3 regions of the Pigmentiphaga aceris genome follow, and region 3 is predicted to be linked to each of the others. Evidence: predicted binding sites of a transcription regulator. Region 3 holds the regulator's gene; each other region holds the start of a gene.
What was found. Region 3 encodes FNR, which switches genes on or off when oxygen is low (the NO sensors DNR and NnrR bind a similar motif). Its sites were predicted from a motif close to TTGATNNNNATCAA; they were not measured.
Positions count from the first base shown of each region.

Region 1 (5,090 bases), 740 kb from region 3:
AGGAAAATCACCGGAACGTGACGCGTGACCTCGTCTTGCTTCAGACGGCGGCAAATGGTGAATCCGTCGGCACCCGGCATGCGGACGTCCAGCAAGATCAGGTCTGGCGACAAGTCATGCGCACGCGCCAGCCCCTGCTCGCCATCCTGGGCAATCAGCACGACAAAGCCACGACCGCGCAGAAACTCGACCATCAGGCGAAGGTCCACGGGTGAATCGTCGATCAGGAGAATGCGGGGCAGCGACACAAAACTTGCCATGGGGTGAAAGGTCAAATTCTGGAGGATGTCAGGCTGAGAAGGTGCTTCCGTCGCATCCAGCCCACGGAAAAAAACCGTCTCTCAACATATTTTATCGTGCATCAATACTTTGCCTTCCCCTGAGGCGTAACCAACATTGGTTCGGTTTTTGCGATTGTTGCGCAGACCCAGACTTTCGAGTCTGACCTTTCGAGATCTGACTCAAGCCCCCCCTTGATCACCGCCTTGATCGCTGCCGAACCCATGCTCGACCGCATACACCGCAATCTGCACACGGCTCGTCAGGTTCAGCTTCTTCAAGATGTTCTGCACGTGGATCTTCACCGTGCTTTCCGCGACATCCAGATGACGGGCGATTTCCTTGTTGCTTTCGCCACGCGCCAGGCACTGCACGATATCGCGCTCACGGGCCGTCAGGCGGGCACGTGCTGCCGGGGTGTCGGCGGCAGATGCCTGAGCAGGTTGCGCGCGAAACTGCGCCACCAGCTTGGCCGTCATGCTGTCGGCAATCACCGCTTCACCACTTGCCGCGCGTCGAATCGCACTCGTCAGCGCATCGGCCTCGATGTTTTTCACCAGATAGCCACGCGCACCGCTGCGCAAGGCGTCGCCCAGGTCATCGGCATCTTCCGACACCGTCAGCATCAGCACCGCGCTGTCAGGCAGCTCCTGGGTCAGCAGTTTCAAGGTTTCAAGCCCCGACAAGCCCGGCATGTTCAGGTCGAGCAGGATCACGTCAGGGCGGTGCTCACGCGCCCGTTTAACGCCGTCCAGCCCATCCGCCGCCTCGGCCACCACCTCGAAATCGGCCTGACGCTGCAACAGCAGGCGCACACCGGAACGAAACAGGGAATGGTCGTCGATCAGCAGGATTCGAATGGTCATGGGTTGGAAAAATGAGTTCAAAAGACAGCGGTACTGCGCGACGAACGTGCTGTGCATCGCGGTGTTAGCGCTGCGGAAATCGGCAGCCACACGACTCCCGGACAAGCTCAGGCAGACAGTCGTTCCTCGCGCGCAAGCTGTAGCGACACACTTGCACCATGCCCCGTCTTGCCCGTCAGGTGCAGCTGCGCCCGGATGCGCGCCGCCCGCTCGGCCATGATGCTCAAGCCTATATGGCGCTCGCCACGCTCGGCAACCTCCGCGGGATCGTAGCCCTGCCCATCGTCGGATACCGTCAGCGAGAAGTCGCGCTGGTTGACGATCTGGATGTGTACCCGCTGGGCCTGCGCATGCTTGCGGACATTCGACAACGCCTCTTGCAGGATGAACAAGACCTGCAATTGCTGGTCGGGTGGCAAGGGTGCGCCGCCGTCTTCGTCGATATCCAGATCGACCTGGATATCAGTCTGGCGACGGAAACGCAGGACGGCCTCTTCGACTGCCGAGCGCAGTTCTTCATGGTCAAGCCTGGTGCGGAAATTCACCAGCAACTCACGCACGTCCTCGTAACTTTCACGCACGCCGGTTGCCATCAATGGCACGGTTGCACGAATGTCGGCCAAGTCGCCACGCGTGGCAGCGGCTGTCAGCATCTGCACCTGAAGGTTCAGGAAATTCAGCCCCTGCGCAATGCTGTCGTGCAACCCCTGCGCCACCAGATTGCGTTCCTGGGCCACCGCCAATTGCTGTTCTTTCGCACCCAGCCGGCAATTATCCAGCGCGATGCCAAGGTGTTGACCAAGCGTGCTGGCCAGTTGCGTCTGGCTGGCCGACAGCTTGGTCTGCTGGCGAAAATGCAAAGAGAACGAACCCAGCACCTCGTCAGGCGTGACGATGCGAAACACCGCCAGACTGCCGAAACCTTCCTGCGCACAACGAAAATCGCGTGTGGGTGCAGCATGAAAATCGTGGATCACGATCACACCCTGGCGCGTGGCTTCCCCGCAGAAACACGCGTTCACCGGCATGCAATGCTCGGCATCTTCCAGCTCGTCCGACAAGCCTTCCGACACCACCAGGTGCAGGTTTTCACCACGCGGATCGATGGCACGCACACTGCCGCCATCGGCACCGAACTGTGCCATTACCCGGGTCAGGAAGCCGTGGCAGGTCTGCTCGATATCGTTGGGCTGATTCAGAAACGCCGCCATGTCGTACAAGGCGGCAAGCTCGCGGTTCTGGGTGGCCAGTTGCGCGGTCTTTTCTTCGACGCGTGTTTCCAGATCGGCGTAGGCGGCAGCCAGTTCGTCCGCCATCTGATTGAAGCCTTCTGCCAGCTTGCCGAGTTCGTCACCGCCGATGACCGGCACCCGCGCCCCCATCTCGCGCGCAGCCAGTCGCCGCTGTCCGTCCCGCAGCCGCAGCACGGGGGCAATGATCCACAGGTGCAGCAACGCAATCATGGCCAGTGTGCCCATCCCGGCCATGACCAGCAGTACGCCTTGAGAGAACCGCAGCAAGGAGGTCTTGCCGGCATTGTCGCGTTCGATCAGCCGCACGAGCCGATCGGCTTGATGAACAAACCGCGGCAGCAGGTCCAGGTAGATGTCGTTGCCTTCTCCGGCCAGCGCTGACACCAGCGCAGGTTGCAGTTGCGTTCGCCACGATTGCGCCACGACTGTCATTTGCACCTGCACGTCGTGGTCGGTCGGCAAAAACAGGGGCCGCGCCGGGTTGCCTTCAACCAGTCGGGCCAGCACGGTGTTTTGCATCGTCATGTCGACGTCGGCGCTTTCACCGCGCAGGAGTGCTACCGCCACGCGGGTGGCACGCATGCGCAAGCTGCCTGTGTCGTTGATCGCAGCGCCTGCGCCTTCGAGTTGCCAGGACAGCCACAGTGTCCAGCAGACCATGCTGACGACGATCAGCAGTGCGGCGAGCGAGGCTCCGATGATGCGGGTGGACAGGCGATTGCGCAGGCGTGGCTGGTCGTCGGGGGCTGACTGACTGGACATTGGGGCGGTATGTGCGCGGCGATTGCTGAGCTTTTCAGCGTAGCCCGCGTGTTCCTGTGCCGCGCTTCCTGACGATGGTTCGATTTGATCTACAACAAATGTCGTGCAGACAAACGTGCTTAGGATGGCGCGCGCGGGGTTTTGTGGCGTCGTTTTTTGGTTTTTTGGAACGGTGGGTTTGTTCTTCTGCCAGTCGCGGGTGGTGGGGCCGACTCGTCTGCCCCGCTGGACTTTGGCGTCGGGGCTCCCGCCCTCCACCTTGTCCAGAAGGGCAGCCGACCCGGCCCCACCACCCACGCCTTCAAAGACGTTTGGTTAAAAGCGCATGCCGCCTTTGGACGCGTATTGATTCTCTGGCTGCTTGGTGCTGTGAACGGTTCTCGGCGTGCATGGGCCACCATGCTTAAACGCTATCCGGCTGGCCGTGGGGACTGGCTGGCCAGGTCGCCACGAAGCGACTCAGCGGCTCACGGTTCTGGCCGTATATCAGGGGCCTTTCAGGGCAGCGCCACGCAAGAAAATTTGCGCGCCTGCTTGGCGGTGGGGTGACACGGAAGCGGGTGGCCGCGCACCAGGTAATGCGACGAAAAGGCGGGGCGCTGAAGGTTGGCGCTTTGAAGGCTATGCATTGAACGTTCGGGCTGCTGATCAACGTTCGGAGCGATGACGAATGTTCAAAGCGATGAACGTTCGAAGCGGTAAAGACGTTCAAGGCGGCGATGAATGGTAGTGAGCAGTGGTGCATGCCGATGATGCCAAGCACTTCCAACAACCCAGGGCGTGCCACCGATCGAGAACCAGCTCGTCACCGTTGATGGGACCAAGATGATCGAGCACGCGAAGATCACCGTACGCAGCTCAGCATTCCAGGCTACCAATGCCCCGGTGGCGTTGCTATCGAGCATGGCAAGCGCCTTGACCAATCGCAGCACAAGCGTTTTCGCCAATCAGCCGCCAGCACCACGATCGTCGCTGCCGCTCTCCGCATGCCGTAACGCGGCGGCCACCCGCTTCGGTGTCACCCCACCACCAAGCAGGCGCGCAAATATTCTTGAGTGGCACTGCCGTAAAAGGCAACTGAAGAACCCACCGAATCGTGAGCCGGAGAAACCGCTTCGTGGCGACCTGGCCAGCCAGTCCCCACGGCCAGCCGCGTGGCGATCAAGAAACGTGGCCCAGGAATACCGAGAACCGATTCCAGCACTTGGCAGCCAGAGAATGGCGCACGCCCAAAGGCGGGATTAGCTTTTAACCAAACGTCTTTGAAGGCGTGGGTGGTGGGGCCGGATTGTCTGCCCTTCTGGACAAGGTGGAGGGCGGAGACCCGACGCCAAAGTCAAGCGGGGCAGACGAGCCGGCCCCACCACCCGCGACTGGCAAAAGAACAAAAAAACACCGTCACAGCAAAACTCACCCCCCAGTCTGCGACATGAACCGAACCACCTGCCCCGGCCTCGAATCGAACACATGCCGCTCAGGCTTCATCGCCATCGCCGCCACAATCGCCGACCGTAGCTGAGCATCACTCGCCCCATCCCGCAACTGCCGCCCCAAGTCGACCTTATCCTCCTGCCCCAGACACAAATACAAGGTCCCATCCACCCCCAAACGCACCCGATTGCACGATGCACAGAAATGCTGAGACATCGGCGTAATCACCCCCAGACTCATGCCCCCCCGCACCGACGCATCCGCACTGGCAGCACGCCAATAACGCGCCGGCCCGCCCCCGCCCCGCTCAATCGCCGGTACCAGCCCAAAACGCGCCGCCAGTCGAATCCCCAAGGCACTGGCATCCACCGGCATCACCGACCGCCCGGTATCCCCCATCGGCATCGCCTCGATCAAACGCAACACAAAACCATGCTCGATCGAGAATGCCACCATGCGCTCGACATCAGCATCGTTCACCGCCCCCTGCATCACCATA
Region 1 covers NZ_CP043046.1:595,764-600,853, reverse strand. The annotation lists gene FXN63_RS02480 (response regulator transcription factor) at 1-248, opposite strand, end outside; gene FXN63_RS02475 (response regulator) at 462-1,145, opposite strand; gene FXN63_RS02470 (type IV pili methyl-accepting chemotaxis transducer N-terminal domain-containing protein) at 1,253-3,160, opposite strand; gene FXN63_RS02465 (hypothetical protein) at 3,835-4,065, opposite strand; gene moaA (GTP 3',8-cyclase MoaA) at 4,571-5,090, opposite strand, start outside.
Region 1: a site for FNR is predicted at 3,245-3,258, ahead of FXN63_RS02470 (type IV pili methyl-accepting chemotaxis transducer N-terminal domain-containing protein). Genes of this name have one in related genera too.

Region 2 (5,090 bases), 2.0 Mb from region 3:
CGAATCGCGGCCGGTCATCAGCGCCACTTCAATGCCGCTTTCACGCAGCAGCTTCAGGCCGTGGCCGTCCAACACATGGAAGCCCTTGAGCGTTTCGCCCTGGGCCGAATACCACAACACGCCATCGGTCAGAATGCCGTCGACGTCGAACACCATCAGGCGCACACGCGCAGCGCGTTCGCGCACTTCCTGCGGAATACGGGCCAACAGCAAGGCTTCGGCGGGGTGGGGCAGATTGATCTCGGGCAAATTCATTGGCTTAGAGCACCTTCGCGGCCAGTAGGTCGTGCATGTGCAGGGCACCGATCAACGCGCCCGAAGGGTCGCGGACCAGCAGCAGATTCTTGCGATTTTCGTCCATCAGCGCGGCGGCTTCCACTGCCAGCGCGTCGGGGCCGATAGCGTAAGGCTTGTGTGACATGCCAGCCTCTACCGTGAGACCGCGGATGTCGCCCACGCGTTCCAGCAGACGACGCAGATCGCCGTCGGTGAAGATGCCAACCACCTGTTCCTGCGCATCCAGCACCACTGTCATCCCCATGCCCTTCAGGCTTATCTCGGTCAAGGCGTCGGTGATAGATGCTGTTACAGGAACGGTGGGCACGGCGGGCCCGGACCGCATCACGTCGCGCACGTGGGTCAGCAAACGGCGGCCCAGTGCACCACCCGGATGCGAGCGCGCGAAATCTTCCGCGCCAAAGCCACGCGCTTCCAGACAGGCCACGGCCAGCGCGTCACCCAAGGCCAGCGTCGCCGTGGTGCTGGCGGTGGGCGCAAGGTTCATCGGGCAGGCTTCTTTGGTCACGTTGGCATTCAAGTGAATGTCGGCAAGCTGCGCAAGTTCGGATTCCGGCCGGCCGGTGATGCTGATCAGCCGGGCCCCCATGCGCTTGACCTGCGGCACGATGGTCAGCAGTTCAGTGGCAGAACCCGAATAGGAAATGGCGATCACCACGTCTTGCGCGGTGATCATGCCCAGATCGCCGTGCACGGCTTCGGCAGCGTGCATGAAGAAGGCGGGCGTGCCGGTCGATGCCAGCGTGGCTGCGATCTTGCGGGCAATGTGGCCTGACTTGCCGATGCCGCTGACCACCACGCGCCCCTGACAGTCCAGCAGCAACTGGGCAGCCTGTGTGAAATGATCGTCAAGCCGTTCCGCCAGCGCTGCAATTGCCTCGGCCTCGACCGCCAGCGTGCGGCGCGCCGACGCCAGCGCGTCTTCGGCATTGGCGGTGGGGCGATGGGGGAGCGTAGCGAGGTTGGGCGTCATGCGTCGATGCGGAGTCAGTCCGGGAAAATCGTGATTCTACGCACCGGAAAATGGCGATGCGACGTGACTTCCAGTATAGACGCAAAGGGCATGATCCTTGCTTGGTTCATGCCTTACCTGGCACTGCTGCTAGGGTTTGCCGTATTCCTTGGGCAAATGGCGTCCTGGAAATCGAGCCCATCAGATTCTGTAACGCTGTGTCATTCAGGATCACTGGCGTGATCATCGGCACAGCTGGCCGCGTTGCGAGCGGGCTTTGGCATCGGCGCTTGTCAGGTGGGGCTTGCGCGCAAAAACGACTCGCTGGTGCGTGTGTTGCCCGCTAGCTTTGCCCCCGGCGTTGGACACCTGGATTGTGATGCGCGAGGACTTGCGAAAAAGCCCGCGTTGCATGGCGACCTTTGCGGCGCTGGCAAGCGGGCTTGATGCCTACATCAAGGGCAACTGATCGGTGGACACACAGGTCTTCAGATCAGATGCACCATCACGTCAGCACAGCATTCAGAAGCGATAACCCACGGCAATGGTGGTGACCCAGGGATCGATCTCGGCCTTGCCGATCTTGGTGCCGTTCAACTTCACGTCGGTGTCGATCTTGATGTAACGCAGGCTGGCATTCACGAACCAGCGATCGTTGATCTTCACGTCCACGCCGAACTGGGCAGCCAGGCCCCAGGAATCCGTCAGTTCAAGATGGTTGCCCGCCAGCGGGCCGACTGCACGGGTAGAGAAGAATCGGGTGTAGTTCACGCCCAGGCCAACATAGGGCTGGAAAGTCTGATCGGGCAGGAAGTGCCATTGCAGGCTGACGGTGGGCGGCAATTGCTTGCTGGTGCCGATCTGGCCGTTGACCGCGCCGCTGCCATACACGTCATGACGGAACGGGGCGGCTGCCAGCACGTCCAGGCCCAGATTGCGCGTAAACATGTAGGTGGCAGAGATGCTGGGCTTCACGTCGTTGTTCACGTCGAGGCCGATGGCCCCGTTCAATGCCGAACCATTGTCCGACTTCGGACGAACCTGCGAGACGCCTGCCTTGACCAGCCAGTCACCTTGCTCGTGGGCGAGGGCGGGGGCGGTGAAAGCGGCAGCGCACAACACTGCACCAAGAAGAAGGCCAGCGCGGGCGCGTTGGGTAATCATGATCGCTCCAGGAGTAGATGTTCTGATGAGCATTCAGCTTCTCAGAGCAGCCCGGGTGGAGCGTTGATGCAGGTCAAGCGTGGGGTGGAAATGACTGCGGCCCCACGTGCCCAGGTGGGGCAGGCGGGGCCGCAATGGCCGTGAAGCAACAGTTTCCGAAATACTGATAGTAGGTGGCTGCCCTTATCGCATGACGAGGGCAGCCCGCTTCGCAACACTTGTGGGTCACGCTACGCCAGGTTCAACCCGGCGTGCGCAGCGTCGGCTCGCGTTCCCACAGACGATGCGTCTTGGCTCCTGTGATGAAGGCATCAATGCCACCTTCGCTCCCACCTTCAATCGCAATCACCCCCGCATCGGGCACCACCGACGCCTTGTCCATCAGCGGTTTGGCGGTGGAGGTATGGCCAATGAACTTCAGATGCGCAAAGGCGTTCTGCACCCATTCGACCGCAGCCGCTTCCTTCACCAGTGCAGCGACGCCATCTTTCGATACCGCCAGCACCACCGCATCGAACACCACCGAGGGACCGCCGCTGATCGTGTGATCCGCCGGCAACTGCTTGCCGCCTGCCGTCTTCACGCCGCCGATTTTGGGAGCCACCAGTTCGACCATCGCGCCTTCGGCCTCGACTGCGCTGCGAACATCCGCCAGCAACTTGTCGTCTGCCCCGTCGGTCACCAGCACCCCCACCTTCCGGCCCTTCAGAATCGGCACGGCTTTCTTGATGATGCTTAGCGTTGGCGAGTCAGGCAGATCGATAGGTGCCTTGGCGGGCTTGATCTGCTCTGCCTGACCTTCCATGCCCAGTGCTGCTTCCACCGCTTTGCCAAGCTTCGGTTCGACCAAATGCAGATGCCCCAGCACACGTTGGCGAATCGGCACGATGGCAACCTTGGCCAACTCGAATGCAAACGCACTGATGATGTGCTGCTGTTCCGGTTCAGTCTGCGAGCGGAAGAACTGGCGTGCCTGGCTGTAGTGATCCGAGAAGGTTTCCGAGCGCTCGCGCACCTTGCCGCCTTCCACCGGATCAGCCACCGTGTGAAATCCGCGCGGGCTTTCACGCGGACCTTCAGGGGCGATGCTGTTCGGCTCGTAGTTCGCGCGTCCCGGCGGATTGTTCATGCGCATCAGGCCGTCGCGCTGGAAGTTGCGCATGGGGCACTGCGGGCGATTGACCGGGATCTCGTGGAAGTTCGGGCCACCCAGGCGGCTGAGCTGCGTGTCGGTGTACGAGAACAGGCGGCCTTGCAGCAGCGGGTCGTTGCTGAAGTCGATGCCCGGCACCACGTGGCCGGGGTGGAAGGCCACTTGCTCGGTTTCTGCGAAGAAGTTGTCCGGGTTGCGGTTCAACACCATCTTGCCCAGCTTGGTCAGCGGGACGACTTCTTCGGGAATCAGCTTGGTCGCATCCAGAATGTCGAATTCAAAGGCGTCGGCAGTGGCCTGGTCAAAGACCTGCACCGAGAACTCCCATTCCGGGAAGTCGCCGCTGTCGATGGCATTCCACAGGTCGCGTCGGTGGAAGTCATTGTCGGCACCGTTGATCTTCAAGGCTTCGTCCCACAACACCGATGCCGTGCCCAGCATGGGGCGCCAGTGGAATTTCACGAAGGTGGATTCGCCGGCCTCGTTGATGAAGCGGAAGGTGTGGACACCAAACCCTTCGATCATGCGCAGCGAGCGCGGAATCGCCCGGTCCGACATGGCCCACAGCAACATATGCGTGGTCTCGGGGCTGAGCGAAGCAAAGTCCCAGAAGGTGTCATGCGCAGATGCGGCCTGCGGGAAGGCGCGGTCGGCTTCCATTTTTACCGAATGAACCAGGTCGGGGAACTTCATCGCGTCCTGGATGAAAAACACCGGGATGTTATTTCCGACCAGGTCGAAGTTGCCTTCGGATGTGTAGAACTTGACCGCAAAGCCGCGCACATCGCGCGGCAGGTCGACTGAACCCGCGCCGCCAGCGACAGTAGAAAACCGCACAAACACCGGCGTCTGCACCGAGGGGTCTTGCAGGAAGGCCGCCTTGGTCCACTTGGCACAGGATTCGTAGGGCTGGAAATACCCATGCGCGCCCGACCCACGTGCGTGCACGATGCGTTCGGGGATGCGTTCATGGTCGAAATGCGTGATCTTTTCACGCAGGATGAAGTCTTCCAGCAGCGTCGGCCCGCGTGCACCGGCTTTCAACGAGTTCTGGTTGTCAGAAATCGGTGCGCCCTGGTTGGTCGTCAGCGTCTGATCAGGGGACGTGGCCGTTTGGTGGGTTTCGCCGCCGGGGCCAGGGTTGCGGTTGGCGTAGGCATCGGCGGGAGAATTGCTGTCGCTGCGGGAAGCGGGAGTTCTTGCCATGTCGGCTCCGTAAGGGGTGCCGCTCGCGCACTATGCTTGAGCTGACGATGCGGCCGCCGCAGAAAGAGCATGCGAGCGCATCCCAGCACAAGGGCAAGTTCCATTCCTTCTTTTTGCGTATCAACCTGCCGGCTGACGCATCACCGCATCAATCGTTGCCGTATAGCGCGCCGGGTTGCCGCCGAACGCAATGGTGGCGCGGCGCGCGGTATGCAACAGGTCAAGCACTGCGGCACTCATCGCCGCTGGTTGCCCCAGGCGAGACAGCGGGCCTGATACCGTCAAGGCTCCTTTGAGTTCTCCCAGCGCACCGAACAC
Region 2 covers NZ_CP043046.1:5,546,088-5,551,177, reverse strand. The annotation lists gene FXN63_RS23890 (KdsC family phosphatase) at 1-255, opposite strand, end outside; gene FXN63_RS23885 (KpsF/GutQ family sugar-phosphate isomerase) at 260-1,270, opposite strand; partial or broken gene FXN63_RS27190 (LysR family transcriptional regulator) at 1,499-1,718, shown strand; gene FXN63_RS23880 (OmpW/AlkL family protein) at 1,772-2,413, opposite strand; gene FXN63_RS23875 (catalase) at 2,655-4,772, opposite strand; gene FXN63_RS23870 (IclR family transcriptional regulator) at 4,893-5,090, opposite strand, start outside.
Region 2: a site for FNR is predicted at 2,477-2,490, ahead of FXN63_RS23880 (OmpW/AlkL family protein). Genes of this name have one in related genera too.

Region 3 (5,090 bases):
GCGACACAGTGGACACCGCCGGCCAGTCCGAGCAAGGCAGTCGCCGTCACCACCGACAGGTTAAGCATTACAAGATCCGCGAAAATTGCACCTGTGCGCTGGCACGTTGTGCATAGCGGTCGAACACCCGCGCAATCGCGCGCACCAGGAACCAGCCGGCTTCCGTGACACGCAAACCTTCCTCATCGATTTCGACCAGACCCTGGGACACGAAGGTATCCATCATCGCCAGCTCTTCGGCGAAATGCCGGCGCGAGTCGATCAGATACGAGATGTCCATGACCTCGAAATTCAGCACGCCCTGGCACATGATTGCCATGATGACGGCGTGGCGCAGCAGGTCGTCCGCGCTCATGGCATGGCCACGGAACACCGGCAGGCGGCCGCCTTCGATGGCGTCGTAATACTCGTCCAGCGTGCGCACATTCTGCGCATAGGTGGCGCCCACGCGGCTGATGGCCGACACGCCCAGCGCAATCAGGTCACAGTCCGGCTGCGTGGTGTAACCCTGGAAGTTGCGGTGCATGCGACCCTGCCGCTTGGCAATCGCCAGCGCGTCATCGGGGCGTGCAAAGTGGTCCATGCCGATGTAATCCCAACCCGCATCGCCCAGACGGGTGATCGCGCTGTGCAACATGGCGACCCGTGCACTGGCGCTGGGCAGATCGTAATCATGAATGCGGCGCTGCGGCTTGAAGCGATCCGGCAGGTGCGCGTAGGCATAGACCGCCACACGATCGGGTGCCAGCCGGGCAAGCGTGTCCAGCGTGCGAACGAACGAGTCGGGGGTCTGCTTGGGCAGACCGTAGATCAGGTCTACGTTGATCGACTCGAAGCCTTCGGCACGCGCCGCTGCCATCAGGCTGAATACCTCATCTTCGGACTGCACACGGTGCACCGCTGCCTGCACATCGCGGTCGAAATCCTGAATGCCGAAACTCAGGCGATTGAAGCCCATGCGGCGCAGCGCATGCAGGCGTTCAGCATCGACCGTACGCGGATCGACCTCGATCGAACGTTCGGCATTTGCGGCGAACGGGAGCAGGCTTTCAAGCTTGTAGACCAGCGACTGAAGCTGATCGTCGTCCAGAAAAGTCGGCGTGCCGCCCCCCAGATGCAGCTGGGTGACTGGCGAGGTGTGCGACATGGCCTGGCGCGTCAGTTCGGCCTCGCGGAACAAGGCGGCCAGGTAACGGCGTGCCTTGGTCTTGTCGCGTGTGACAACCTTGTTGCAGGCGCAGTAATAGCAGATCGACTCACAGAACGGCACATGCACGTACAGCGACAGCGGCCGGGCAAGACCACCGATGCCGCGCACGGCGAGCGCGTGGCGGTGGGCGTCCAGATCGTGGGCTTCCGTGAAGCGATCGGCCGTGGGGTAGGATGTATAGCGAGGGCCAGGGGCGTCAAGCCGCGCCAGCAGCGCGGTGTCGGGGACGAATCCCGCGCCCCGATGCGCGGACGTCTGGCGGGTGGGATCGGGATTGCTGATCGGTTCCATGCAGCAACTTTGCCCCACTGGCTACAGGTGTGATTTGATCCAGGTCAACCCGCTTGCAGGTCGTTACACCGTACACTTGCGTCAGGAGAACACATGTCAGATGCCACCACGTCACCCCTGCGTCACGACCCGCCCGCTTTGAAAGAAGTCCAGGTCAGTTGTTCCAAATGCAATCTGCGCGAGCTTTGCATGCCGGTCCGTTTGCGCGAGGACGAACTCGATGTCCTCGATCGCCTGATCGCCAATCGCAAACGCGTGCCGCGCGGCAAACCTCTGTTCAGCAACGGCGACAAGTTCGGCGCGATCTATGCCATTCGCTCCGGCACCTTCAAAACACGCATCAACACGGCCGATGGCCGTGATCAGGTGACGGGTTTCCATATCTCCGGCGAAATCGTCGGCCTCGACGGCATGGGCGGTGAACAACACGCCTGCGACGCGATGGCGCTGGAAGATTCCGAAGTCTGCGTGATTCCGTACGACCGCCTTGAAGAGCTGTCGCGCGAGTGCACCACCCTGCAACAGCACTTCCACCGCCTGATGAGCCGCGAAATCGTGCGCGACCACGGCGTGATGCTGCTGCTGGGCAGCATGCGCGCCGAGGAACGTCTGGCCGCTTTCCTGCTCAACCTGGTGACCCGCATGCGGGCACGCGGATTCTCGGGCAGCGAACTGGTGCTGCGCATGACACGCGAAGAAATCGGCAGCTATCTGGGCCTCAAGCTTGAGACCGTCAGCCGCACCTTCTCGAAGTTTGCCGAGGAAGGACTGATCTCGGTGAACCAGCGCCACATCCGTATCGAGCAGCCAGAGAAGTTGCGCCAGATGGTCGGCACGCACGCTTGAGCCAGCGGTTTGCATTGCGGAAAACACTAGCCGTCTGCATGCGCATGTAGCACCCCGGTGCTACCCGCCCGCCCCCACAGCGGGCGGATACTTCCTGCCGGGGGGACACGCCCCCGAGGCGCAGGCTCTTGCGCCTCCACCCTGACGTCCGCCTCAAGCGGGCGCATTCTGGAGATTGGACATGGCAGCCAAACGCATTCTTTTCCTGGCCGGCGATTACGTCGAAGACTACGAACTGATGGTCCCGTTCCAGGCGCTCGCCGCCGTAGGCCACCAGTGCGATGTCGTGGCCCCGGAAAAGGCCAAGGGCGATCAGATCCGCACCGCCATCCACGACTTCGAAGGCGACCAGACCTACAGCGAAAAGCGCGGCCACAACTTCACGCTCAATGCCAGCTTCGCCGATGTCGATCCGGCTTCGTATGACGCGCTGCTGATCCCGGGCGGCCGCGCCCCCGAGTACATTCGCCTGAACCCGCGCGTGCTGGAAATCGTCAAACACTTTGCCGATGCCAACAAGCCCATCGCAGCCGTCTGCCACGGCCCGCAACTGCTGGCCGCAGCCGGCGTGCTGAAGGGTCGCAAAAGCTCGGCCTACCCGGCTTGCGCGCCGGAAGTGCGTCTGTCGGGCGGTGAATTCGTTGACGTGCCGATCGACGGTGCCTACACCGACGGCAACCTGGTGACCGCGCCCGCATGGCCGGCACACCCGGCATGGATCGGACAATTCCTGGCCTTGCTGGGCACCAAGATCACGCTGTAAAACTCAGCGTGCGCCGCCGCGCCGCCGGACTGTTCCGGCGGCGGGTGTGACGCTCAAGGAGATGGCTTCCCATGTGCAGCATCTACTCGCACACCGACCCGATTCTTTACGAATCGCGCACGCGTTCGATCCGCATCATGAAGGCGGTCACCAGCATCAAGCTGGAAAACCTGTTCTGGCAGACGCTCACCGAGCTGGCCAATGAGAACGGCATGACCACCAACCAGCTGATCGCCAAGCTGTTTGAAGAGGTCTACGCGTTCCGCGGCGAGACCACCAATTTCACGTCGTTCCTGCGGGTCAGCTGCCTGCGGTACATGGCATTGAAAGCCGATGCCAGCATGGATGGGCGCGAGGTCTGGCGACGGGCCATCGCGTCCACAGGCGCGGTTGAACCGGCAGAGGCAATGCAAGCTGCCGAGGCTCACCGCGCAGCTTGAGCACGAGGGGCAGCGTGCACCGGACGCGTGGTGCGCGCCTGCCGTTTTCGACGCCAGATGATCCACCCGGTCACGCTCAAGACAACGACCACGATCCCCAGTATCGACACCGCCAATTGCAACGGCCATCCCCATAGCGCCGCCATGTGCAGGCTGGTCAGCCACAGGGTCGCGGTGTCGCCCGCCACGCCACCGGTGGGTAACTGAACACCGCGCAGCTTTCCGTCTGCGGCATCGAAGAACACGTGGGTGCTACCCGTCTTGTCGCGGATGTCCTGCGTGCTGCGCACGGTGTAACGATAGAGATTGGCGCGCGGATCGAAAGCCAGCCAATGTTCGCCAACGATCCCAAGCTGCTTTTCCTCCGTCATGGTCGCCATGTGACGACGCCCTTGCGTCAGGGCTTGCTCCCAGTCCATGCTCGTCTTTGATCCAGACGCAGACTGCCTGAGCGCGCGGCGAAGGTCGGGCTGCTGATCCAACCAGACCCCCATCACCGGTCGGTATACCGCTGGCAGGTTGAAGGCGACACTGCTCCAGGCCATGCCCAGCAGCAACACCCACAACCACAGGCCGGACGCCCGGTGCAGATCGAAGCCCAGCTTGTAGCCACGGCTGCTGACGCGCAATGCCCACGCAGCGCGCCATCGCGCCAACCACGACTTGGCCGGGCCACCCGCGCGCCGTTTTGCTGCCCGCGCGGGGAAGGTCAGAAATGCGCCAATGAAACAGTCCAGCGTCCAGAGCAAGGCCACCACGCCCAGCACCCATTCACCGGTCGAGCCGGCCAATAACGAGGTGTGCAGCCGGTGGATCACAGGCAGCAGATTTTTCAGCCCATCGGTGGGGTCACCCCAGCGACGGTCACCTTGTATCAGGCCGGTCGCCGGGTCGATGAACACTTCCAGCAACACCGGCGATGCTGACCCGGGGTCGGTCAGCCAGACCGGAAAGGCCACGGTCTTGCCGGGATGCCGCGCAAGCGGGATGGCCAGCACCCGCCCCTGCGGATACGCGGCAACCACGATGTCGCGCAGCACGGCCGGCACCATCGGTGCCAATGCTACTGATGTGGCGGGTGTGCGCAGCAGTTCCGGCGCAACCCAGGCATCGAGTTCGTCATGCCACGCCAGTATCGACCCGGTGGCAGATGCCAGAATCAAAAATGCCAGCGTGGCCAGACCCAGCCATCGGTGCAGCAGGACAAGTCGTGCGCGCACGATTTACCAGCGGTAGCTGACGGTCCCGATGATGCGTCGCGGCTCGCCGTAGTCGCACACGTTGTTGTAGCAAATGGACGGAATGTAGGTCTTGTCGGTCAGGTTGCTGATGTTCAGTGCATAGCTCCACGGACCGTTTTCGTATTCCAGTCGGGCATCGAGCAAGGTGTAACCCGGGCCGCCGAACGAGCCGCTGGCGGGGCGGTCGGGTCGTGCGGCCACGTAGCGGATGCCCATGCCGGTGCGCCAGCCCGGCAATCCGGCCGACGACAGGTTCACATCGGCCCACAGCGACGCCATGTGGCGCGGCGTGTTGAAGC
Region 3 covers NZ_CP043046.1:1,331,314-1,336,403, reverse strand. The annotation lists gene FXN63_RS05605 (sulfite exporter TauE/SafE family protein) at 1-68, opposite strand, end outside; gene hemN (oxygen-independent coproporphyrinogen III oxidase) at 68-1,501, opposite strand; gene fnr (fumarate/nitrate reduction transcriptional regulator Fnr) at 1,595-2,347, shown strand; gene FXN63_RS05590 (DJ-1/PfpI family protein) at 2,529-3,110, shown strand; gene FXN63_RS05585 (ribbon-helix-helix domain-containing protein) at 3,182-3,550, shown strand; gene FXN63_RS05580 (PepSY-associated TM helix domain-containing protein) at 3,535-4,770, opposite strand; gene FXN63_RS05575 (TonB-dependent siderophore receptor) at 4,774-5,090, opposite strand, start outside.